2 regions of the Paenibacillus sp. JNU01 genome follow, and region 1 is predicted to be linked to the other one. Evidence: predicted binding sites of a transcription regulator. Region 1 holds the regulator's gene; the other holds the start of a gene.

Region 1 (7,516 bases):
GGGAACGCAAGTTGAAGAGCCGTATGTTGCTTCAGGTGCACGATGAACTTGTGTTCGAAGTGCCTGCTGATGAATTGGAGCTGATGAAAGAACTCGTGCCTTCGGTCATGGAAAAAGCATTGGAACTTTCAGTTCCGCTGAAAGCTGAAGTCAGCTTTGGGGATAACTGGTACGAAGCGAAATAATCAAGCAGCGCGCGGTTTTTCCGGTATTTTACAATCGGGCCTTCCATGTTAGAGATATAAGAAAAGGGTCCCGCTGAGCGCCATCTTCCGTTATAATATAGGGGAGGTGAGAACATCATGCCGGAATTACCGGAAGTCGAAACAGTCAGAAGAACATTGAATCAACTTATTGTGGGCAAAACGATTGATCATGTGACCGTTAGCTTGCCGCGAATTATTCAGCGGCCGGACGACATAGATGCATTTGCAATGGAACTCGCGGGACATACCGTAATTGGCGTGGAGAGACGCGGCAAGTTTTTGCGTATTTTGCTGGACGGGCTGGTGCTTGTCTCCCATCTGCGGATGGAAGGAAGGTACGGCGTGTACGAGCAGCATGAAGATGTGGAGAAGCATACACATGTAATCTTCCATTTTAATGATGGTACGGAATTGCGTTATAAGGATGTACGCCAGTTCGGTACGATGCATCTGTTTAATGCAGGTGAGGAACTGATATCGAAACCTTTGCTGAAGCTGGGATTGGAGCCGCTTGATCCGGCCTTTACGGTAACCGCATTCCGTGAGGCGGTGGGCAAGCGAACAACCAAAATTAAAGCTGTGTTGTTAAATCAGGCATATGTGGTGGGTATCGGGAATATTTATGTGGACGAGGCTCTATTTCGCGCCGGCATCCATCCTGAGACCATCGCCAAAACTCTGACCGAGGCGCAGTTAACGGTGCTTCATGAAGCGATTGTGGCTACGTTGCAAGATGCAGTGAATGCAGGGGGTTCATCCATCAAATCCTATGTGAACGGACAGGGTGAGATGGGCATGTTCCAGCATCAACTGAAAATCTATGGACGCAAATCGGAGCCTTGTGCAACATGTGGTACGTTAATTGAAAAAACGGTGGTTGGTGGCCGTGGTACGCATTTTTGTCCGAACTGTCAGCCGCTGAACTTGAACTGAATGAACGAAATGATGAAATCATAGCACCCTTGGATTCCTCCCTCCATATACTGATATGGCAGAAATAAGCGGGCGTATACCCATACTGGCATCTTCAGTTGGCACGAGTACCGCACAGAGGAGGAGTCCGGGGTGCTGCATCATTTTATTTCATTGCTGGCGCTTGCTTTGGCGCTTAGTTTAGATGGTTTTGGAGTCGGGATTACATATGGGTTACGGAGGACGAAGATTCCCCTGTTATCTATCGCTGTTATTTCGATCTGTTCGGGATTGGTTATTGCCTTGTCGATGCAAGTTGGTGTGCTGTTGTCCCATGTCGTGTCACCGGATATCGCTTCCATTGTGGGCGCCGTTATATTGATAGGTATTGGTGCATGGTCACTGTTGCAACTTATTCGAAAGCAAGGAAAAGAACAGCTGGAAACAGGCAACGGAACGGATGAGGGAACAGAAGAAACAAACGTTAATGCGATGGGAAACGTACAAGTGACGCTGCCGGATTCCAAAGGCAGGAATCAGGTGCTTGCACTGGATCTGGAGCAATCGGCTTCGGGTGGTTCTCTCGAACGAATGGTATTTACACTGGAGCTCCGTAAGCTGGGGGTCGTCATTCAGATCCTTCGCAGCCCTTCCAAGGCGGATATGGATAACTCGGGAAGTATATCTGCTCAGGAAGCGATGTGGCTGGGGATTGCCCTGTCTCTGGATGCGTTTGGAGCAGGCCTGGGAGCGGCTCTTTTGGGATTCCCCACGCTCTGGACGGCACTCATTATTGCCCTGTTTAGTGGGGCGTTTCTGTCACTCGGCATGAAGGTTGGACTACGATTCTCAGCCCTGCGCTGGATGCGAAGACTCTCTGTATTGCCGGCACTATTGTTAATGATTATGGGAATAATGAAGCTGTTATGAGGTGAAACGATGAATATAGGCTTAACCGGCGGGATCGCGACAGGCAAAAGCAGTGTTTCCGCCTATCTCGCCAGTAAGGGAGCGTTGCTCATCGATGCAGACGTTATTGCCCGGGAAGTTATGATGCCCGGGCATCCCGTGTTGGCCGCCGCTGTTAAGCGGTTTGGACAAGCCATACTGAACGAAGATGGAACACTGGATCGGAAAAAGCTTGGAAGTATTGTTTTCCAACAACCAGAGGAACGAAAGGCATTGGAGGCTATCACACATCCGGCGATCCGTAAAGAGATGCGTGAACGGGCTGCTGCATATGCGTTGCAACATCCGGATAAACTTGTGGTATCTGATATTCCATTGCTCTACGAATCGGGTCTGGAAGACGGTTTTGAGGAAGTCATGGTTGTCTATGTACCGAGAGCGGTTCAACGAGATCGCTTGATGAGTCGGGATGGAATGACTGCAGCGCAGGCTGAGGCACGGATGGATGTACAGATGGATATTGAGCGCAAAAAGCAGTTGGCTGACATTGTCATCGATAACAGCGGTTTATGGACTGAGACGGAGCAGCAAATTGACTCATATCTACAGCGTAAGGGTTTGTTATGAGAATATTGCGCAAGAAACGAGTACTGCTGTTGATGTTTGTGTCCTTTGTATTGGTGTTATTTCTGAATACAAACTGGATGGCATGGTTCTATCCGATTCATTATAAGGAAGAGATTCGTGCCCAATCTCAGAGCTATGAGGTTGATCCGTTTCTGATTGCTTCCATTATCAAAGTGGAGACCAATTTCAAGACAAGCAAGGAATCCAAACGAGGTGCCATTGGACTCATGCAGCTGATGCCGGACACGGCCAACTGGATATTGGAACAAGCCAAAATTCCCGACACTTCACTGGAGGAATTGAAGCACGAGCCTGAACGAAATATTCAGTTAGGCACATGGTATCTGCGCAATCTGTCCGATCAATTTGGTGGCAATGAAGCGGTTATGATCGCTGCTTATAATGCGGGTCCAGGCAAAGTGAATAGTTGGCTCAGAGATGGTGTATGGGATGGTTCATTCGATACGGTAAAGGATATTCCATTTGGTGAGACGCGTCACTATGTACAAAGGGTCATTTATTATTATAATCAGTATGTAAAGATCTATAATACGTTCTAAGTATATAAGTAGAAGCACAGAGCAGGCCGGTTGTTCACCGGCCGCTCCATGCTCCTCTGTGTAGCGTATTACGATGCAGATATTATTGGTATTGACCTGCCAATTGCTGTTCTGCAATTGTTACCAGACGCTTCGTGATGTATCCACCGATCGAACCGTTCTCGTAAGAAGTCATGTTACCTTGGTATCCGTCTTGTGGGATGCTGATTCCGAGTTCTTGAGCAACTTCATATTTCATTTGCTCGAGTGCTGCGGAAGCTTTAGTTACCACCAGGTTGTTGGAGTTACCGTTGCTTTGTGCCATTGCTGTTCACCTCCTCGTGAGTTGGTAAAAGTATTATGTCTCGGCAATGCATTTTTCATTACAAAATCAAGACAGGGAATATGTGGTAAAAAGTAAAACGTGGGAAGTGATCTGATTTGAAGTGTCCTTATTGCGGTTATATGGGTACCAAAGTGCTTGATTCGCGTCCGGCCAACGAAGCGAAATCCATTCGCCGTCGCCGGGAGTGTGAGCAGTGTGCCCGAAGATTCACAACGTTTGAGATGATTGAAGAAACTCCATTGATTGTTATCAAGAAAGATGGCAGCCGGGAAGAGTTTAGCCGGGACAAGATTCTTCGCGGGCTTATTCGTGCCTGTGAGAAACGTCCAGTCTCCGTTGAGACGTTGGAGATGATGGTATCTGAAGTCGAGAAATCCCTGCGTAATACAGCTGATGCTGAAGTGGAGAGTCGTCAGATTGGTGAGCTATTGATGGAACAGTTGTTTCCAGTCGATGAAGTGGCGTATGTCCGTTTCGCGTCGGTATATCGTCAGTTCAAAGATATCAATATGTTCATGAAAGAACTGAAATCCCTGTTGTCCAAAGACGATCTGGAGGATTAGTGAAGTGGGAAAGGGAGAAGAGCAGTCTGGAGTTCCAGTCCATGTGTACCAGTGAAATCGGTTGTTCTTCTCCAATCATTTTGGATCTTGAAAAATTGATTGACAGCGAAAGCTGGATTTTATATGATATAGGAGTCGCCTGTGGAACGTTAGCAGTGTTGGACAAGTTATCTATTTCATATCCTGGGGCCTTAGCTCAGCTGGGAGAGCGCATCGCTGGCAGCGATGAGGTCAGGGGTTCGATCCCCCTAGGCTCCATAACGAAGAACGCCATCACATTAGTGTGATGGCGTTTTTTATGTGGTGAAATAAATCAGAACATGATTAATGAAGTAGAAGGAATTGGGGACGTATATTCTAAATACCAAAAATCGAGGGTTTAAAGTCCTGACCGGGGAGTTGTCAAAAAAAGTGCAGTTTGAAAACAGGAGACCCATCCGGCTTGATATTGTCCAGCCGGGAGGGGTCTCCTTAATTCTGTATACGCTTTCACTTAGCCAGATATTCAACGAACCTTACAAAGATCGTGGCTACTTCGGCGCGGGTGGCGGTGGCTTTGGGAACAAAAAAGTTGCCCGGTTTGCCTAATATAATGCCGTTGCCTTGAAGCGTCTGAACGGCCTCCAACGCCCAGGAGCTGATCTCACTCTGATCCGTGAAGGGTTTAGAGTAGCTTTCAGGTATCTCATAGCCCTTGTAGTTCATGTAGTTGTAAAGTATCACCAGCAGCTGCTCACGCGTTAACGGCGAATTGGGGTCAAACAGGTCTGCGTTTGTACCGTTGACTATGCCTTTTTCGGCCGCCCACTCGGCTGCCGCGGTGTACCATTGTCCGTCCGTCACGTCATTAAAGCGGGAACTCGTGTAGCTGGAGAGGTTTACGTTCTCAAGATTGGCCAGTACCTGCACGAACATTGCACGCGTCATTGCGCTGCCCGGTGAGAACATTGTGGACGTCGTGCCGTTGAAAAGATCGTATGTGTAGGCGAAATTTATATCGTTGTAGAACCAGTCTTCCATGTTGGCATCCCTGAAAGGGTTGCCCGATATCACGAGGAAGCCCAGTGGGGTGGCGTCATCGAACACCAGCTCCGTACCCTCACGGATGTTCAGCGACATGCCGTTGTTTAAACCGACTCTTGCTCCGTCCGGTCCTACCACAACCGCTCCGCTGCTCCGTATCTTCGATCCACCGTGGAGATGCACCTGGTTGCCGTTTGACAGGTTCACATGCGCTTCTTTGCCGCCTATTGTGACCGTACCATCGCTCGCGATCGTCGAGCCACCCGAAATGGTCACTCTGCTGTTGCCGCCGGGTAGTGTCACTTCGGCGCTTTTGTCTGCCGGAATGATTACCTCACCGTTTGCGTCTATCGATGTGCCTTCGGGTACTTTAATCTTCGTCCCGCCTTTGGTCGCAATCTCGCCGCCGCCAGGCAGGGTGGTGTTGCCGTTTTTGTCAGTGATCACGGGCTTATCCTTCGGTGTATTCACTGTGTAGGTCGACTTCGACGTTCCAGCGTCTGTCCCGGTGCCCGTATTGTTGGTGTTGTGTGTATTACCACTGTTGCTTGTATTACCGGTGTTGCCCGTATTGCCGCCAGAATCAGGTACAGTGGGAGTCGTCGTCTTCATCGGTGTCGCCGTAGCACTGATCTCCGCGCCGTCTCCCTTCGCGTTCACCGCGATGATGGTGAAGTTGTAGCCTTGGCCGTTTGTCAGATTGTTGAAGGTATATTTGGTCTCCGCCGCTTCCAATGCAACCGGTGTTACATTTCCATACCATACCTTGTAGCCCAATATCGCGCTGCCACCATCGTCAGCAGGAGCATTCCAGCTCAATGTGACCTGTCCGTCACCCGCTGTCGCTTTGAAGCCACTCGGTGCACCAGGCACGGACGGTTTTCTCTGCGCGAACATCCAATCAAAGACGTCTGTGTAATCATTGTCCCAAGCCGGTAAGTTAGAGGACTGCGCCGTGGGAGCTATGCTCCAATTCCCCATAGTGATCTGGTTATAAAGCACCGCCGCTTCAACTTCATGCGCTATATAATCAGCCAGAACAGGTGTGTTGGCCGGATTCGGCCTCAGATTCGGCTGATCAAATTGATTGTAGGGCCACGTAAGAGCCTCATTACTCTCAAAGCGCGAAGCCCTCGCGTTGACCATTTTTGGCATATTGTTATTGATGAAGTTATTGAGGTTCGTCTGGTAGCCACCAACATTATGAGCATTTAAAAACATCCAATAGGCCAGGTTGTTGTGAGCGTCATTGTCTTTAGCGTTCGGTGAACCGCTTACCGGGGCCATAGGTGCGGCGGCAGCGAAGAAGCCGGGATAGCTGTTAACTAAGTTATTCGTATACTGGCCGCCCCATGAGAAGCCTGCTGCGTAAATACGGTTAGGATCTACTTCACCACTGGCAATCAGGGCGTCTATGACCTTCTTAACATTTTCTGTGGAGGGAACAGATACGCCATTATAGGAAAGATTCAGTATATGGCTGGCGTACTTATCGGGATTTTGCTCCATCTTTTTCATTAAAGCGACGGAACCGTTGGCGGATTTCATGGCTGCTTTTTGGTCTGTCGCAGCGTTTGTGCCGCCGCGTGACATGCCGTGGGTATATACATACAGCGGCAATCCTTTCATCACGTTACCTCCGTCATCCTTGTGAAGGTAGAGCGAACGATTGACCGAATTGTCCGTGAATGTTGTAAATTTATCGAGGATTGGATTCACAACTTTTTCCTGTTCAAAAACCACATTGTGAAGCGAATTCCCCTCTGTCAGTACGATTTCGCCCTTTTGAACAAGGGTGTAGACCTGCCTAGTCGAGTTACTGCTGCCATCCAGCGTTGTACTGCCGCCGCTCTCTGAATAAAACTCAGACTCAACAACGATGTAACGACCGCTCACCAGTCCGTCCTGATAATCTGGTGAATGGCTAATCGGCCCGACATAGCCGCGTACCTTTGGCTCGTCATTAGCGTATACCCTTGTGATCTTGCGTGGTCCTTCAAAGGTCACTGCTTCGCCGTTCAAGGTCGTGTTCCTAGCCGATAAGGCAAACAAGTCTGGATTAAGCGCGGAGCCTAATGCCGACTTCCCCTCGCCTAAATCAATGATAACAGCCGTTGTGTACTCGCCACTGGCGAAGTTGTCATTCCATACGATAAAAGGAAGTATCCCCGCGTCCGGATCGTTTCTGAAGGTCACATGAATGGCATGATCAGCCTCAATATTTGTAAAGGTATAAGTGCTAGCAGGTAGAGTCACAGTCTCGCCATCTACCGTTACGGTATCCACAATTTTGCCGTAATCGGGGGTAAACGTAATTTCTTTGTTAGAGCCCCGATCTACTCTCAGGACATCGCCGGGTGGGTTCGACATGATTGAGCCGCCTGGTCCCGC
Region 2 (7,516 bases), 140 kb from region 1:
TAACTTTGCATTCATAAGCAAAATAAGCGTCCGTCAAAATGGGTACACTTACCTTCATTCCTTCCTCATATGGAATGCCGAATCTTGTAAATTTATCTGTATCTCTTCCACTGAACGTTCCTGCAGCTTGAATCCACTCTGATCGATGACCTGGTAGGAAATGAACTCCGAATACGCCACTCTTCTCAATGAGTTCATAGGAGTATGTTTCCTTACGAAGGGAGATGCCGTATACACCTGGAGATGATCCGATGTATGTATGCCATCCGGACGCCATCACATTCTGGACTCCCTCATGACGTGAAGTCACCACCGCTACCATTCCAGGATAAGAATAAAATTTGGGTTCTTCTATCGGCTGACGCATCTAATCCCCTCTCTTCTTCGTTATACATACACTTTCATTATAAAGTAATGCAGCAGGTTGAAAAAGCTCTTTGCGGAGTATTACGCTATAAGCACACATTCATTATTATGTTATACTGAGAGGGATCAATGTCTAAAAATACGATACCGGGAATGTGATAGGATATGGTCAAATCAGTCAAATATACCTCCTAAATGAAGGCATTATTCAAATTTAGGAGGTTATAACTTATGTTTAATCCAATCGTGTTAGATCAGTGGGATCGAAAGCCTTACTTTGACCACTACTTGAATCAGGTCAGATGTACCTACAGCATGACTGCTAATCTGGATATCACGCTATTGATTGCTCAAATAAAACTTAAAGGCATGAAGTTCTACCCAGCTCTTATTCATATGATCTCTACGGTCGTCAATACACATCAAGAATTTCGAACTAGTTTCGACGCCGAGGGGAGATTAGGCTACTGGGACGAGATGTCTCCGAGCTATACGATTTTTCATGAGGACGACAAATGTTTCTCGACGATCTGGACGACATTCCATGAAGATTTTGAGACGTTCCACAATCGTTATCTGGACGATATGAAGAATTACAAAGATCATAAACAATTGGTTGCCAAACCCAATGAACCACCAAATACATTTCCCGTTTCCAGTATTCCCTGGGTGAACTTTACGGGATTTAATCTGAATATTTACAATGAGGGAACCTTCTTGTTGCCTATCTTCACGATGGGAAAATATGTTCAAACAAACGATAAAGTTTATCTTCCCTTATCTATTCAGTTACACCATGCCGTGTGCGACGGCTATCACGCTGGGGTTCTATTCAACGAATTGCAGTCATTGGCAGATCGTAGTCATAAATGGTGTTAGTTAGCTAAATGAAGAAAAGGCATTCCTGACTCTTGGTGGAGTCATGGAACGCCTTTTCTTTTTCTCTTTTTTTCAAATGCTATTTAATTGCACTTGCTATACCCACATTGACTGCATGTTTTGCATCCTTCCACATTCATCAGGGATGCCGAACCACAAGAAGGGCATAAATCTCTTGATTCGATAAAGTTTTTTTGATTCTCCACTTGTGGATATGCGCTCTTCACTTGGTTCTGTTCTTGTGAAGCTCCCGTTTCATTCGCCTGCACATTGCTCTGTACATGACTTTCCAATGCTTTGGCGACGGCATCTGCAATCGATTCCACCCGGTTGGCTCCAAAGCCAATCGCACCCGAACCACCAATTCCCTTGAGATGTTTGATCAACAGTTCCACCTTGTGCCCGTGATCTCCGTATCGAAGAAACAGTGAGCATACCCGACCGAGGGCCTCAGCCATGGCGAACACGTCCGATCCCGCTTTGCCCACGTTCAGGAAGATTTCACCCGGCGTTCCCTCCAGATCATTAATTGTAATGTAAGCCATTCCGAATGGCGTATTAATTTTGTATGTTGCACCGCGAAGTACCTGAGGGCGGCTTCTATATTGTTTATCCAGCACTGTGGCAGAGGAAGAGGTTTGATCGGAAGAATGGATTTCATCATCAACCTTACTACTGACCGGCTCAACACCTGCCTGCCCTCCTACATTATTCGGGTTATCTATTGTAGATACGTCCGTCTTCTCTTTTGCTTCCGCCGTGTTCTGATCTTCGGTCTCCTGGGTCTCTTCCTTCTTCGAAGTGGACAACACCTGCACATCCCTACTGCCGTCTCGATATATCGTTACTCCCTTACAGCCAAGGTCGAAGGCCAGTTCATACAGTTCAGCCGTATCCTCCACCGTAAAATCAGCCGGACAGTTGGCCGTCTTCGAGATGGAACTATCCACCCATTGCTGAATCGCAGCCTGCACCCGGATGTGATTCTCAGCCGACAGATCCATCGCCGTCACATAATAGTCTGGTAAAGCTTCACCCGGATGTTCATCCAGCCACTCTTGCGCAATCGGTACGAACTGTTCATCATAACCCAGACGGCTTTGACGGAAATACTTGAAGGCGAAATACGGCTCAATCCCTGTTGATGTGCCTACCATCGTACCTGTACTTCCCGTTGGCGCCTGGGTGATCAGCGTGACATTTCGAATGCCCTGTTTGCGAATGGCCTCTCCCACTTCAGGGTACCTCGCAACCATATTTTTCATGAATCCACTCTGTAAATACGGTTCAGCTTCGAAAGCCGGGAAAGCTCCCTTCTCTGCTACAATCTCTGCCGATGCCAGATAGGCCTCCTTCGCCATGAATCCATACAGTTTATCCAGAAATTCAAGGGATTCAGGACTGCCGTACCTTATACGCAGCTTAATCATCAGCTCTGCCAGTCCCATCGTGCCAAGCCCCACCCGGCGTTCACGCTGCTGATTCAGTCTGTTTTCCTCAAAATGATATGGTGTTGCATCAATGACATTGTCCAAAAATCGAGCCGAGATGCGAGTGGTTTCCGCCAGTTCATCCCATGCCACATCATGATTCGTTTCATCATAGAATTTGGACAGATTGATCGCTGACAGATTACATACACCCCAGCCAGGCAGGCCTTGTTCCGCGCATGGATTAGTACAGATGATCGGATTAAAGTACCAGCTGTTGGACATCTGGTTATAGTACTCCATGAAAACCACACCAGGCTCTGCCGATTTCCAGGCTGATTCAATAATGGTATGCCAGATTTCGCGCGCCTTCAGCGTACGATAGTGTACCACCGAATGGCCTGCGGCTTTCCACTGCTGCATATCCCCGTTCCACTCGGTGTCGTAGTCTGGATCGTTCGTATCGGGGAAAACCAAATCCCAATCTCCGTCCTGCTTGACAGCCTCCATAAAGGCGTTACTCACACATACAGACAGATTAGCATTGGTCACCTGCCCCATCGTTTGTTTCACGGTAATAAAATCAAGCACATCTGGATGCCAGTCATTCATCATCAGCATGAGCGCACCCCGTCGGCTTCCGCCCTGTTCAATCAGTCCTGTCGTATAACTGAACAATCCGCCCCACGATACGGAACCGCTAGATGATCCATTGACACCTTTCACCACCGCTCGGCGAGGACGCAAAGAAGACAAATTAATGCCCACACCTCCCCCACGTGCCATAATCTCCGTCATCTCGGTCAAGGTCTTCATGATGCCACCCCGACTGTCCTGCGGAGACGGAATAACATAACAATTAAAGAGTGTGAGCTCATCGCTTGCCCCCGCTCCTGCAGCAATACGCCCTCCGGGTACTAACTTCCAATCCTCCAACACGGAGCGGAACTTGGACTCCCACGTTGCCCGCTGATCTGCTGTAGATTCAACAGAGGCCATGGCTTTGGCAAGTCGGCTCCACATCTCTTCCGGTGTTTTTTCGATGTTGAGCGTCAGTTTCTCCACGCTCGTCTCGATGATCTCTCCGCTTCGGGTTCTCACTTGTACGAGCTGACCCTGGCGTTCTATAATTTCGCCCACTTCCTTGGTTGGGAACTTGGGATCATCCTTTGTTAATACCAGTACCACATCTCCGACCTTGGCATGATTCGAGTCAGCATCCTTCCAGGCGTATCGGTCCAGAAATATTTTTTCGCTAAGTCCTTCTAATTGGTACGATCGTTGGTTTGATTTCATCGCTACGTTCAACCTCCCCGATTAACGCTCCATTTTCACTATAAAAGTAAATTATGATGAAACACCACATATAGTGATATAAAACCAGTATATTACACCATATATTGATTTTCTATATGACTTTTATCACAGACCTTATTTTTTAGACTCTCCTGCTCGGACAAGCTTCTTCACACACCCTCAGACTCACGCATACAAAACCTGTGAATTTTTTGAGACAGAAAAAACCTGAAAAAGCGAAGCGTTCGCCTAAAAGCTTTCTGAAAGAAAGCTCCATCGAAAGCATACGCTATCCCCGGATTTCCCCTTCAGAAAAGGGAATCAAAGAAATCTGGGGATAACAGCGATTGGAAGGTTGTTCTGTCATCGTAGTGTTCGTGCAAATAAAATGTAGTTCAACTTGTATAGTTATGAACTCACTCTCATTCGTCCATACTATTACCTACGAATAAAACGTCATCACGTATGGCAGGGGAGGAAGCATCATGAACCGGAAAAACCCGCACCACACGAATCAACCTATAGCCGAGCTGCCCGTTCCACTGGAATTCGATCGAAGCTGGATCAATCAGTTGGAATCACGACTGGATAAAGGGGGCCCTTGGGGAGATTACCGACTCTTTCAACTGGGCATTCAAGCCGAAGAGACCAATCTGATTCCCAATTTTGACGAAATTCAGTGTTTGAAGCATTTACAAGGCCTTACTCCACTTCCTCACCAGATGGACACTGCACGCAGAGTATTATTTGAAATGTCAGGCCGGGCCATTCTCGCCGATGAGGTGGGTCTTGGCAAAACCATTGAAGCCGGTCTCATTCTGAAAGAATATATGGTTCGGGGTCTCGTATCCAAGGTACTCATTCTCGTACCGGCTTCTCTTGTGCTGCAATGGGTACGGGAGTTGAATTCGAAATTCGGTATTCCTGCCATTGCCCAGAAAAAGGCCTATTCCTGGCAGAATGAAGTAGTCGTTGCTTCAATGGATACAGCCAAACGTGACCCGCATAAAGATATGCTGCTGAACACTGATTACGACATGATCATTATTGATGAAGCACATAAGCTCAAAAACAAGAAAACAACCAACTATCAATTCATGCTGAAATTGCGCAAAAAGTACTGTTTGCTGCTCACAGCTACACCTGTGCAGAACGATATGAGTGAGCTGTTCAATCTGATTAACCTGCTGAAGCCCGGTCAGTTGGGGCGTCAGGGTGACTTTGCGGCCAACTTTGTCGTAGACAAACGGGTTCCGAAAAATCAGGAACAGCTTAAGAACGAGTTATCCAAAGTGATGATTCGTAACCGCCGCGGCGAAGGCCCCGTTCAATTTACCAAACGGAACGTCTCCAACGTGAATCTGCAACTATCGCCCGAAGAACAAGCGCTCTATGATGGGGTGACGTCCTTTGTTAAGGATCAATACCAGGAAGCTGGCGGCAACCTGAGCAGCATGCTCTCCCTTGTTACATTGCAGCGTGAAGTGTGTAGTAGTCGAGATGCGGTATTCGTGACACTGGTTAATCTGTCGAAGAAACTTCCGCTGGACTCTCCCCTTCGGGACAAGATTTGGGAACTCGTTGCCCATATTAAAGCGATCAAGGAAAATACCAAAGCCGAGAAAACGATGGAGCTAATTCGCAACATGAATGAAAAAGTAATTATCTTCACCGAATACCGGGCCACGCAGGAGTATCTGCTAAACTATTTCCGTAACAACGGGCTTACGGCTGTACCCTATCGGGGTGGTATGAATCGAGGCAAAAAAGACTGGATGATGGATCTCTTCCGCGGACGTGTGCAGGCCATGATTGCAACCGAAGCGGGTGGCGAGGGCATTAATCTGCAATTCTGCCACCATATGATCAACTTTGATCTGCCTTGGAACCCTATGCGGGTAGAGCAGCGGATCGGTCGGGTACACCGGCTGGGACAGCAAAATGATGTGAACATTTTCAACTTATCCACGTCCGGAACCATTGAGGAACATATCCTGAACCTGCTGCATGAGAAGATCAATATGTTTGAGATGGTGATTGGCGGGCTGGATGTCATTCTGGAACGGCTGGAGAAGAAGGAGTCCATTGAGAAAAGCCTGTACAAAATCATGTTGGAATCACAAAATGATGAAGATATTCGCCGTAAAATGGATTCACTTGGGCAATCACTGAACTCCATTCAACGCGAGGTTGCCGATGAAGGCCCTGCCGTCTCCGGGCTGTTAGATCTTCGCAAAGGAGGTAGCTGACCCATGACCATGACTCCCCATGAAGTGCAGGCATATGTTCTCACCTATCTGGAAGCACTCGATTGTCAGATTATGGAGCGTTCGCCTGCCCATGTTACTGTTAAACTTTCGCCTGAGGCAGACAAAGCGTTGACCAATCGCCCCTATTATTGGGGGTTCGTGGAGCGAACCGGAGCACCCGCTGAGACAATGTCCTTTACATTTATATTCGATCCTGACAGTTATCAGCAGGCCATTGAAGCAGCCGAAGCCAAAACAGCGCAAGCATCACCTGACTTTGCTCAAACGAATGGCGCAACCAACGGCAGTCCTCAAGGCGAGCCACCGAAAGAAACCATTCTGGGCCGTTATTTCGGCATTACTCCATCCATGCCACTACTGGGACCAGGAAGGATATTGCGTGAAGAAGTGGTGTACGGCAGTCGCAGGCTCCAACAGATTTTTGGCGCAGCCCGTGAAGGGGGTGCCTTCGTGAATCTGTTCGAACAGGCTGCCAAACGGCAATTGCGCGCTACAGCGCCAGCCGTATATGAACCTTGGCTCGGTGTCTGTTTCAAGGTAGAGTTCGCCTGTGATTTGAAACGGGAAGAATTGCATTTTCTCGGCATCTCCCTTAGATCGGGTGAAATTATAGAGAAGTTCGGAACCAAGCTGAATCGACGTGATCTCAGTCCAAGGCTCGCGGAGAACATGCATGTACAGACAGCCAAAGTATCGTTATCCGATGCCGGAGCTGCTCTCGAATCTCATTTGACGAACCGCTTGCTGGAACTCGATTATAGCTGGGCTGAGAAAGCCCAAGAGCGACTTGATCTGGAGCTGGACGTGTTGGATACCTATTACGAAGCAGTACTCCGGGAAGATACACCTGAAGTAGAACCCCCGAGTAACACAGCCTCAGGCATGGAGAGTGTCCATTCTAACCGCACGTCACCTGTAGCTCTGAAAAAAGTTCTGGATATCACTAACGCTAAACCCATTGGAACAGATATGGAACTGGCCGCAGAGGCCGTTGTGCCGATCGAAACCGAGACAGACGCTGAAGAAGAGAAAGCCAAACAGGCGGTTATCGATCGCGAAGCCATGAAACTGCAATACGAGACACGCCGGACCGAGATGATCTGGCAATATGAACCCAAAGTGAAAGTGACTGCGATTAGCAGCGGCATGTTTCACTTAAGATAGACGAAGACACTACTTTTCCTGCAAATGCTGGCAAAAGTAGTGTTTATTCATGATCAGCTGCCCGACAGGTTGCGGCAACCTTTGCATAGCCCGTACCCTAGAATGAAATTA

The links. The regulator NrdR, encoded in region 1, represses ribonucleotide reductase genes. The targets are predictions, from matches to a motif close to AACACNATATATNGTGTT.
Region 2: the regulator NrdR is predicted to act here: its motif matches at 4,032-4,049, upstream of NLBNIHML_RS27825 (adenosylcobalamin-dependent ribonucleoside-diphosphate reductase).

What each region holds. Positions count from the first base shown of each region.
Region 1 is NZ_CP169723.1:6,166,918-6,174,433, forward strand. Features, by position in the region: gene polA (DNA polymerase I) at 1-185, shown strand, start outside; gene mutM (DNA-formamidopyrimidine glycosylase) at 303-1,139, shown strand; gene NLBNIHML_RS27135 (manganese efflux pump) at 1,272-2,048, shown strand; gene coaE (dephospho-CoA kinase) at 2,058-2,654, shown strand; gene NLBNIHML_RS27145 (lytic transglycosylase domain-containing protein) at 2,651-3,214, shown strand; gene NLBNIHML_RS27150 (alpha/beta-type small acid-soluble spore protein) at 3,297-3,518, opposite strand; gene nrdR (transcriptional regulator NrdR) at 3,635-4,102, shown strand; tRNA gene NLBNIHML_RS27160 (tRNA-Ala) at 4,288-4,360, shown strand; gene NLBNIHML_RS27165 (S-layer homology domain-containing protein) at 4,592-7,516, opposite strand, start outside.
Region 2 is NZ_CP169723.1:6,310,367-6,317,882, reverse strand. Features, by position in the region: gene NLBNIHML_RS27835 (flavin reductase family protein) at 1-367, opposite strand, end outside; gene catA (type A chloramphenicol O-acetyltransferase) at 598-1,245, shown strand; gene NLBNIHML_RS27825 (adenosylcobalamin-dependent ribonucleoside-diphosphate reductase) at 1,329-3,971, opposite strand; gene NLBNIHML_RS27820 (DEAD/DEAH box helicase) at 4,457-6,220, shown strand; gene NLBNIHML_RS27815 (YqhG family protein) at 6,224-7,405, shown strand.